Regions from separate parts of the Quadrisphaera setariae genome, predicted to be linked through region 1. Evidence: predicted binding sites of a transcription regulator. Region 1 holds the regulator's gene; the other holds the start of a gene.
The links. The regulator LexA, encoded in region 1, represses DNA repair genes until DNA is damaged. The targets are predictions, from matches to a motif close to TCGAACANNTGTTCGA.
Positions count from the first base shown of each region.

Region 2: FMM08_RS14030 (HNH endonuclease signature motif containing protein) is a predicted target of LexA. The motif match lies at 2,786-2,801, and genes of this name have one in related genera.

Region 1 covers NZ_VKAC01000012.1:43,829-48,800, reverse strand. Annotated here, with positions in the region: gene FMM08_RS18145 (NAD(P)/FAD-dependent oxidoreductase) at 1-1,070, shown strand, start outside; gene FMM08_RS18140 (Nramp family divalent metal transporter) at 1,112-2,578, shown strand; gene lexA (transcriptional repressor LexA) at 2,575-3,255, opposite strand; gene FMM08_RS18130 (purine-cytosine permease family protein) at 3,434-4,879, shown strand; gene FMM08_RS18125 (glycoside hydrolase family 2 protein) at 4,857-4,972, opposite strand, start outside.
Region 2 covers NZ_VKAC01000008.1:31,878-36,849, forward strand. Annotated here, with positions in the region: gene FMM08_RS14000 (ammonia monooxygenase) at 1-160, shown strand, start outside; gene FMM08_RS14005 (hypothetical protein) at 244-636, shown strand; gene FMM08_RS14010 (hypothetical protein) at 743-1,228, shown strand; gene FMM08_RS14015 (hypothetical protein) at 1,320-1,529, shown strand; gene FMM08_RS14020 (NUDIX domain-containing protein) at 1,526-1,867, shown strand; gene FMM08_RS23080 (hypothetical protein) at 1,878-2,024, shown strand; gene FMM08_RS14025 (hypothetical protein) at 2,292-2,489, opposite strand; gene FMM08_RS14030 (HNH endonuclease signature motif containing protein) at 2,832-4,718, shown strand; gene FMM08_RS14035 (RidA family protein) at 4,826-4,972, shown strand, end outside.

The sequences.
Region 1 (4,972 bases):
TGCTCCTGGACCGCGCCGACTTCCCGCGCGACAAGGTCTGCGGGGACGGCGTGGCCCCCCACGCCCTCGACGTCCTGGAGACCGTCGGCGTCACCGGCCTGCTCGACGACTGGCCGGTGGCGCCGCGGCTGCGGATCTCCGTGGTGGGGGCGCCGGGGGTCCCGGTGGTCGAGGAGGCGATGAGCCGTCCCGCCCAGGTGGTGCCCCGCGCCGTCCTCGACGAGCGCCTGGTGAGGGCGGCCGTCGAGCGCGGCGCGGTGCTGCGCCGGGCCCGCGTGCGCGACGTGCTGCAGGACGGAGCCGGGGTCGGCGTCGTCCTGTCCGACGGCGAGGTGGTCCGCGGCCGCATCGCGGTGGGCGCTGACGGAGCCCACTCCGAGGTGCGGCGGGCCCTGGGCCCGGCGGTCGTGCCGCCGCAGCGGCGGGGGACGACGGCGATCGCCGTCCGCGCGTACGCGCCCGTGCTGCCCCAGCACGAGGGCGTCCAGGTGCTGGCGTTCTCCGAGGACACCGACCGCCCCAGCTACGCGTGGTCCTTCCCGGTGGGGGACGGGCGCGCGAATGTGGGGTTCGGTCAGCTGGTCGACTCGCGCTCGAGTGCGGGGACCGCGCCGACGCGGGCGCGCCTGCTGGAGCGCCTGGAGGAGCTGCTCCCCGGGACGACGGCCGGCGCCGAGCAGGTGGCCGGGCACCCGCTGCCGCTCTCGACGGGCCGCAGCGGCGTCTGGTCGGTGGGGCGCGTGCTGCTCGCCGGTGACGCCGCCAGCCTCGTCAACCCCGTGACGGGGGAGGGCATCTACTACGCGGTGCTCTCGGGCGTCCTCGCCGGGCGCGCGGCGCTCGGAGGTGGCCGGTACGACCGCATGCTCGGCGAGGCGCTGGTCGGGCACCTGCGCCACACGGATCTCGCCGCGCGGCTCGTGCGCAGCGACCGGCTGCTGCACGCGGCGCTGCGCGCGTCGGCCCGCGACACCGGCGTCTTCGACGACGTCGCCGACATCGGCCTGGCCCGCGGCCGGCTCACCTCCCGGGTCGTGCGCGGCATGGGTCGAGCCCTGCTCGCGGGCTGATCGGCTCGCGCGGAGGCGCGACCTGCGCCACGGTGGCGGGCATGTCCACCCGCGACGACGCGGCCGGTCACCGACCGCCCAGTGCGACCTCAGTCCTCGACCCGTTCCGCGGCTCGAAGCTCGCCGTCCCGGAGGTCCGCGAGCTCCCGAAACCGCCGTCGCGGTGGCTGCCGCTCATCGGGCCGGGGATCATCGCCGCGGGCGTCGGCCTGTCCAGCGGCGAGTTCGTGCTGTTCCCGTTCATCGCCTCCCAGGTGGGGCTGGTCTTCGTGTGGGCGGCGCTGGTCGGCGTGGTCACGCAGTACTTCGTGACCATGGAGATCGAGCGGTACGCCCTGGCCACCGGCGAGACGGCGGTGACCGGGTTCAGCAGGTTCTGGCCGCACTGGGGCCTGGTGTTCGCGATCCTCACCTACGGCGCCAACCTCTGGCCCGGGTGGGCCACGAGCTCGGCGACGCTCATCAGCTTCCTCACCGGGGGGACGCCGCGGTTCATCGCCATCGGGCTGCTGGTGGCGATCGGACTGATCCTCACCCTGGCTCCCGTGGTGTACGTGGCGCTGGAGAAGATCCAGATGGTCAAGGTGGCGGCGGTGATGCTCCTGCTCGTGGTGGGGGCCTTCGCCGCCATCACCGCGACCGCCTGGCGCGACGTGCCGACCATCGTCACCGAGGCGCGCTTCCCGGCTGCGGAGCTGGGCTTCGCCACCCTCTTCGGCGCGATGATCTTCGCTGGTGCCGGTGGCGGGCAGAACCTCGTGCAGTCCAACTGGATCCGCGACAAGGGCTTCGGCATGGGCCACTACGTGCCGCGGTTGCAGAGCCCGGTGACGGGTGAGCCGGAGGCGGTGCCGAGCACCGGCTACGTCTTCCGCACCGAGGGGCCCGAGGGCGAGGAGAACCTGCGGCGCTGGCGCGGCTGGTGGCGCTTCGCCAACGTCGAGCAGCTGAGCACGTTCGTCGCCATCACCGTGGTGTCGATCTTCTTCACCTCGCTGCTCGCCTACTCCACCGTCTTCGGCCTGGAGGACCTGCCGAACGACATCCAGTTCGTGCGGGTCGAGGGCGAGCAGCTGGCCGAGGCCGTCGGCACCTGGTTCGGTGTCTTCTTCTGGATCATCGGCGCGTTCTCGCTGTTCGGCGCTGCCCTGGGCATCACCGACTACACGAGCCGCATGGCAGCGGACGTGCTGAAGACCAGCTACCTCAAGAGCGCCGACGAGAGCCGCATCTACTTCTGGCTCACCTGGGGCCTGGTGGCCATCGGCGCCGTGGTGCTGCTGATCGGCTTCGACCAGCCGATCGCGCTCGTCGTCGTCTCCGCCACCGTCGGCGGCCTCATGATGACGATCTACTCGGCGCTGCTCATCGCCACCAACCGCAAGCTGCTCCCGGCGCCGCTGCGCGTCAGGGGCGTGCGGCTGGCGCTGCTGGTGCTCGCGATCCTCATCTACGGCACGGCGACGGTGCTGACCCTCGGCCAGCAGCTCCCCAAGCTGTTCGGCTAGAGCGAGCGCAGCACCGTGACGACGCGGCCGAGGATGGTGGCCTCGGTGCCGTCGATGGGGGAGTAGGCGGCGTTGCGGGGCAGCAGCTGAACGCCGCCGCCGCGGCGCTGCAGCACCTTGACCGTCGCCTCGCCGTCGATCATGGCGGCGACCACCTCGCCGTTCTCGGCGACGGGCTGGCGGCGGACCACCACGTAGTCGCCGTCGCAGATGGCGGCGTCGACCATGGAGTCGCCCACGACGCGCAGGGTGAACAGCTCGCCCTCGCCCACCAGCTGGCGCGGCAGGGCGAAGACGTCCTCCACCTCCTGCTCGGCGAGCAGCGGTGCGCCGGCGGCGATGCGCCCGACCAGCGGCACGAAGGCGGTCTCCTCGCTCTCCGGGACCGCGGGGACGGCTGCCGCGGCGCCGCGGCCCGCGGTGCGGCCGGGGTCGACCACCTCGATGGCGCGCGGGCGGTTCGGGTCGCGGCGCAGGTAGCCCTTGCGCTCGAGCGTCACCAGCTGGTGCGCGACGCTGCTGGGGCTGTGCAGCCCGACGACCTTGCCGATCTCCCGCATGCTCGGCGGGTAGCCGCGGCTGGTGACCGACTCGCGGATCGTGTCGAGCACGGCTCGCTGCCGGCTGGTGAGGTCGTCAGCTCGACCGGAGGTGCCCTTCGGGGCCGTCGTCGCCACGCACGCAGGGTAGTGGATCGAGCACGCGATCTCAAACACGCGTTCGACGCGGCGGACGACGAGGAGGCGGGCCCTGCTGCTCCCGCGCTGCTCCCCGTACTGTTCCGTCGTGCTGCCCCCCGGGTCGTCCGCCTCGTCGACCACCTCGCCGACCACCGCGACCCCCGGGCCGCCGTCGCTGTCGCGCGTCGAGGTCAACGGCCTCAACGTCATCGACGAGTCCGAGCGGCGCGGCAGGCCCTCGAGCCTCTTCTGGCCCTGGTTCGCCGCCAACGTCTCCGTCTTCGGCATCGCCAACGGGGCCTTCGTGCTCGGCTTCGGCGTCAGCTGGTGGCAGGCGCTGCTCGCCGGGGTGGTGGGGATCGTCGCGTCGTTCCTCCTGTGCGGGCTCGTGGCCCTGGGCGGCACCCGCGCCTCGGCCCCGACGATGGTCGTCTCGCGCGCCGCCTACGGCGTGCGCGGCAACAGGCTCCCCTCGGCCATCAGCTGGCTGCTCACCGTCGGCTGGGAGACGGTCCTCGTCTCGCTCGCGGCGCTGGCCACCGCCACCGTGTTCACGACGCTGGGCTGGGGCGGCGGGACGGTCACCAAGGCGGTCGCGCTCGTCGTCGTCGTCCTGCTGGTCGTGGGCGCCGGTGTCCTCGGCTTCGAGGCGATCATGAAGTTGCAGGCCGTCATCACGTGGGTGACCGGCGTGCTGACCGTTGTCTTCCTCGCGCTGACGGCCGGGCGCCTCGACTGGGGCGCCGTCACCGCGGCCCCGAACGGCACCTGGCAGGCGCTGCTCGGCGCCACCGTGTTCAGCATGACCCTGTTCGGGCTGGGGTGGGTCAACGCCGCGGGCGACTACTCCCGCTACCTGCCCCGGCACTCCTCGCGCCCCGGGGTGGTGTGGTGGACGACGTTCGGCGGCGCGACTGCACCCCTGGTGCTGCTGGGCTTCGGGGTGCTGCTGGCGGCCTCCTCGCCGGAGTTCTACGACGGCGCCAGCACCGACCCGATCGGTGCCCTGGCCACGGGCCTGCCCACCTGGTTCCTCGTGCCGTTCGCGGTGGTCGCGGTGCTCTCGCTGGTGGGCGGCGCCGTGCTGGACATCTACTCCTCCGGACTGGCCCTGCTCTCCCTCGGCCTGCCCGCCCCGCGCTGGGTGGCGGCGTTGGTCGACGGGGCGCTGATGGTGGCCGGCGCGGTCTACGTCGTGTTCGTCTCCGAGGACTTCCTCACCCCCTTCCAGGGCTTCCTCATCACCCTCGGCGTGCCGATCGCCGCGTGGGCGGGTGCTGCCATCGCCGACCTCGTCCGCCGCTCCGGCGCCTACGACGACGTCGCGCTGTTCGACCCCGCGGGCCAGTACGGGTCCGTGCGCTGGGGCCCGGTGGTGCTGCTGCTGGCCGCGACCGCCGTCGGGTGGGGGCTGGTCGTCAACACCAGCGCCACCTGGCTCGGGTGGCAGGGCTACCTGCTGGGCCCGCTCGGCCTGGGCGGGAAGAGCGGCGACTGGACCTTCGCCAACCTCGGCGTGCTCGCCGCGCTGGCGATCGGCTTCGTGGGGCAGCTGCTGCTCACGCCGTCCGCCAAGAGGACCCTGCGGACCGGAGCGCTCACCCGGCGGACGGGTCGCTGACCTCGCCGGTGACGAGCGCGCGCAGCCGATCCAGCGGCAGCTTGGGGGTGCGGTCCTCGGTGACCAGGCCGTTCGCCTCCTGCAGGGTGTCGG
Region 2 (4,972 bases), on a different contig from region 1:
TCGGGAGGTGATGAGCGAGTGGCTCTTCACCCGTCGACAGGACCTCGAGGCGGTGCTCCGCCTGGAGTTCCCCGCCGAGGTCGCGGAGCCGTGGCTGCGCGCCCATCCCGACGCCCTGGGGCTGACCTACGGCTACGTGCTCTTCGCCGTCGACGCGTGAGCACTGCCCCGTCCCTCCGCTTCCACGGCACGCGCTGCGCAAACCCGTGGCGCCGCGGTGATCGCCGCGACGACCATGCAGCCGTGAGTCGACGCCTCCGCCGCACGGCCCCCGTCGTTCCCCTGGACCACTGGGGTCACCCCCTCGAGCTGGACGAACCGGAGTGGACCGACGACGGCCGGTTCTGGGACGGCGAGCGCCTCCACACCCTCCTGGACGACGACGTGCGCAAGCACCAGGCCGATCTGCTCGCCGCGGCCGACGTCGTCGTCGAGTGCCTCGACGACTGCACCCCCGGCAACCCGCACGCCGGGGGCAAGCGCGTGCTGCCGCCGGAGGCGCGTCGCCGCCTGGCGACGGCGGGGTTCGTGCGCCTGGCGGCGGACTCGCGGGGCGAGGTCCAGTCCTGGCGGGCCGACGACGGCACGAGGCTCGTCCTGCTGACCGGTCCCGTGGTGCGTCCCCGCCTCGACTGACGGGAGGGCACCGGGCCGGTTCCGCGACGAGGCTCGCCCCACGGCTGCAACAGCCACCCCGGGGAGGGCGTCACAGGTGCAGATCTCCCCGAGAGCAGGAGCAGACGTGCACAGTCGCCACAGGCCCGCGTGGTCCCGCCAGGTGCTGAACACGACCGCTCTGGCGGTCACCGCAGCGACGGTGGTGGCGGGGTGCACCATCAGCAGCACGGTCGGCGGGCTCGTGACCATCTCCGGGCGCGACGTCGACGGCGAGGCGGTTCCCTTCGAGGGCGAGCTGCTGCTCGACGACCAGAGCTGCGAGCTGGCGCGCCTCACGACACCGGCGGGCAGCACCACCGACCGGTGGGTGGTCTGGCCGACCGGCGCGGACCTCTACGTCGAGGACAGCAGAGAGCCCGTCGAGGGGGCCGTCATCGACGGCGAGCGCTTCGTCAACGGCGACCGGATCAGGGGCACGGGGTACGTCGTCGGGCTGGAGGCGCTGCCCGGGGAGGGCCGGCGCAGCGGCGGCATGTACGCCGAGAGGGGCCGCTACTGCGACGCCCACCACCGCGGCGTGCTGGTCATCGTCGAGGTGGAACACGCCTGAGAGCCGTCCCCCTCCCCTCCACCGGCGTGCGGCGCCGACCGCCGAGGCGGAGAGTGCCTCGCAGCTGATCACGAGGAGAGGAAGACCACGCGTGGACGGTGCTGCGCCAGCTCCCCAGCCCTCCACGGGCTTGTGCGCGGCAGCTCTCGCCGTCGTCCCCATCGGGGTCACCGTCCCCGCCGCCTCAGACGAGGCTGACGGGATCCGCCTCCCCTCCATCCCCTTCCCCGTGGCAGCCCTCGTGGCGGTGGTGCACGCCACCGGGCTGGTCACGGCTGTCAGCGCGGTCTCCGCGGCGTGACCGCCGACCACCGCGACGACGACCCGCGGCGCCGCTACCCGCTGCTGCACCGCTCGGAGCGGTGGGAGTGGGCGGCGACGACGATGACCTCCTCCACGCACCTCCCCGATGACGCGGTGGTGGTGAGCACCCACGTCGTCGGGTTCACCGGAGGGGACGTGCTGCTCTGCCGTGGCGAGGGGCCCGACGACAGGTTCCTCCCCGGCGGGACCCATGAGCGGGGCGAGACCGTCGAGGACTCCCTCGTCCGCGAGCTGCTCGAGGAGGGCGGCGGCGCCCGCGCCCTACCGACCTCATCTCCCCCAGCCCTTCGCGGCGTGGCTGTGGGGCTGGGGTGAGGTCGAGGTGGTGGCCCCGCCGTCCGTCCCCGACGACGGCGAGAGGGTCACCGAGGTGGCGACCTTCCCGCTCGCCGCAGCGCAGGAGCGGCTCGCAGCGACCGCGGCGTGGGGACCGGAGCTGCTGGCGCCGGCAGCCGACCTCCGCAGGCGCTGAGCCATCGGGTCCGCTGGACCGCTGGCCAGGCGCCACCGGCGACGAGGGCGTGCTGGTGCAGGTCGCGCCAGTCGTCGAGGTGCAGCGCCGTCGAGCGCCGTCGAGCACCGGGGACTGTCGGGGCGGAAGGTCTGGGCACACCAGTGGTAGACCGCCAGGTCCTCGTGGGCGCGGGCCACCTGCCCGGTGTCGGTCTCCTGCCAGGGGCGCAGCCCGAGATCATGCGCGGAGGTGACGGATGGTGCCCGGCAGCGTCCGGTCGGCCGCTCAGTGAGCGCGCAGTGAGCCGCGAGCGCGGCGGCAGCGCTCGTGCTGAGCGCCGCCGTCGTCGTCCTCCAGCACGACGACGACGGAGGTGCCCGTCCGACCGATGCCGCCTCGGTGCACATGATCCTCACCGCGGCGCACCACCGCCTCGTTCACGGGCGTGCGCGTCTCCGGCTCGTGGGCTTCCGAGGACGACACCGTCGAGCGCTGCGGGGCCGAGGTCGACGGTGACCGGTCCCGGAGGGTCATCGCCGACGGCGCCACCTGCACCGTCACAGGGAAGCCGGCCCGGCGCCACCGGGTGGACATCAGCCCGGCTCGCACCGTGCAGCGGCAGCAGCGGCAGCGCGAGCGCGTGCTGGCCGGCCTCGATGACAGTGCGCCCGTGGAGGGCGCGGTCGAGGCCGCCCTCCACACCGCCGGTGCCGAGCGCTGCGCGAGGGTCCGAACGGGTGAACTTCAGGTTGCGCGAATCACAGCCCTGTGCAGCGCCTTTGCACGCACGTTCGACTGTCGGTGGTGGCCCCTAGCGTGATCCGCATGACCTGGACCAGCACCGAGATGCCCCACGAGGGCACCCCCGGCGCTGACGGTCTGGACGACGGTCTCGGCGGCGGGCAGAGGTGGCAGTCCGAGCCGCTCGCCCCGGGTGCGCTCGGCGCCGGTCCCGCACCGCACCACCCTGAGGACGACGACACCGAGCCGCGCCCCGACCTGCCTCCGCTTCCGCTGACCGGTCCGCTCGCCGAGGCCCTCACCGCCGCTCGTGCCGCCGCGGACGCCACCGTCGAGGCCGCGCGCTACCTCGCGTCGGTCGGCCCCCACCAGCGCGTGCAGGCGCTGGCGCTGGCCGCCGAGGTCCGCCACGTCACCGACGCGGCGCTGCTGCTGCTCACCGCCAGCTTCACCCCCGAAGACCTCACCGTGGTCGGGGCCACCTCCCCCACCGACCTGCTCATCACCCACACCGGGGCCGAGGCCCGTCGCGCGAGTTCGGACGTGCGCCTGGCGAAGGCGCTCACCGCCCCCGTCGCGCCGCTGCCCGTCCCTGCCGGCGGCCCTGTACCAGACGGTGCCGACGGGCCGGCTGACGGGCCGGCCGGGGAGTCGACGTCTGGGTCAGCCTCCGTGCTCCTCGCCGGGGAGGGCCTGGGGCGGGTCGGCGAGCAGCACGCTCGCGGCCGCATCTCCACCGACATCGCCTCGCTGGCCCGCCGCGTCGTCGAGTCGCTGCCCCGGCGCATCCAGCGCGCGCACTCCGCCGAAGCCGACGAGGTGCTCGCGCGTACCCTGCCCGGCCTGACCCACCCGCAGGCCGCCATCGCGTGCGAGGTGCTGGCGCAGACGCTGGACCCCCAACGGGCCGACCGCGGCTTCGACCCCGACGACGTCGACAAGCGGTACCTGTCCCTGACGCTCCACGACGACGGCTCCCTCGACATCCGCGGCCACCTCGACGCGATCGTCGGCGCCGAGTTCAAGGCCGCCATCGACCACCTGTCCAAGCCCGACCCCACCGTGCGCGCTCCCCTGGCCGACCCCGCTCGTGCCAGCGCCCTCGACGACACCACCGGTGGCACGGCCGACGCTCCGCTCCCCGGGCTGGACGAAGGCACCACCGACGACGACGGCGGCGGACGGACCACCGCCCGCCGCGGCGAGCCCGCAGTCCCCGTCCGCGACGACCGGACAGCACCTCAACGCCGCGCCGACGCCCTCGCGCTCCTCGCCCGCCTCGGCCGCAGCGCCGACGAGACCCGCGGCGGTGAGCCTCCGCGGGTGATCGTCACTGCCACCGGTGACCAGCTCGTCGGCGTCCCAGGCTCAGGCCGGGCCACCAACGAGACCACCCGTCGTCCCCTGACCACCACGCAGCTCCAGCACCTGGCGTGCAGCGCGCTCATGCACACCGTGACCCTGTCCTGCCAGGGACCCGACGCAGCGGTCCTGGCGCTCGGGCGTGCGGTGCGTCTCTTCAGCCCTGCCCAGCGCCGCGCGATGCTCGCCCGCGACGGCGGATGCGTCATCCCCGGCTGCACCGCCCCGCCGGGGTGGCTCGAGGCCCACCACGTCCACGCCTGGGCCGAGGGCGGTCCCACCGACGTCGACTTCGGGGTGCTGCTCTGCGGGCGCCACCACGTCCTGGTGACCCTCGGGGTGTGGGGCGTGCGCATGGTCGACGGGACCCCTCATGTCCGCCCTCCCGCCAGCGTCGACCCGCTGGGGCGGTGGTTGCTCAACCCCCGCCGGGCGGTCGCGCAGACCACGCGGCGCCGCGTGGAGCCGGGGGCACCTCCCGCTGGCGGGGGGTTGCTGCTGACCACCCCACCCCCAGCTCCACCACCACCGTCCGCTCCGGACGACGACGACCTCGCCGGCGACGACGTCCCCGACATCCCCGCAGCGCGCCGCGCCTGCGGGTGCTGATCCCTGGCTCGGAGCTGGTGTGCCCAGGGCCGGCACTCCCCGTGGTCGTCCCGCCGGGCTGCTGCCGCAGCCACGACGGTCTTCGCCGCGGGCCCCGCGCTGACGGGGTGCACCGGGGCCTCTCCGACGAGGGCACCGGTGGCGGGCTGGTGACGCCTGCGCGCGCCAGGGAGACGACGAAGAACTCGTGGCTGGCGAGCACCAGCGAGGTCATCGCGGCCAGCGACGGCATGAGCCACCGCGGCAGTCGCAGG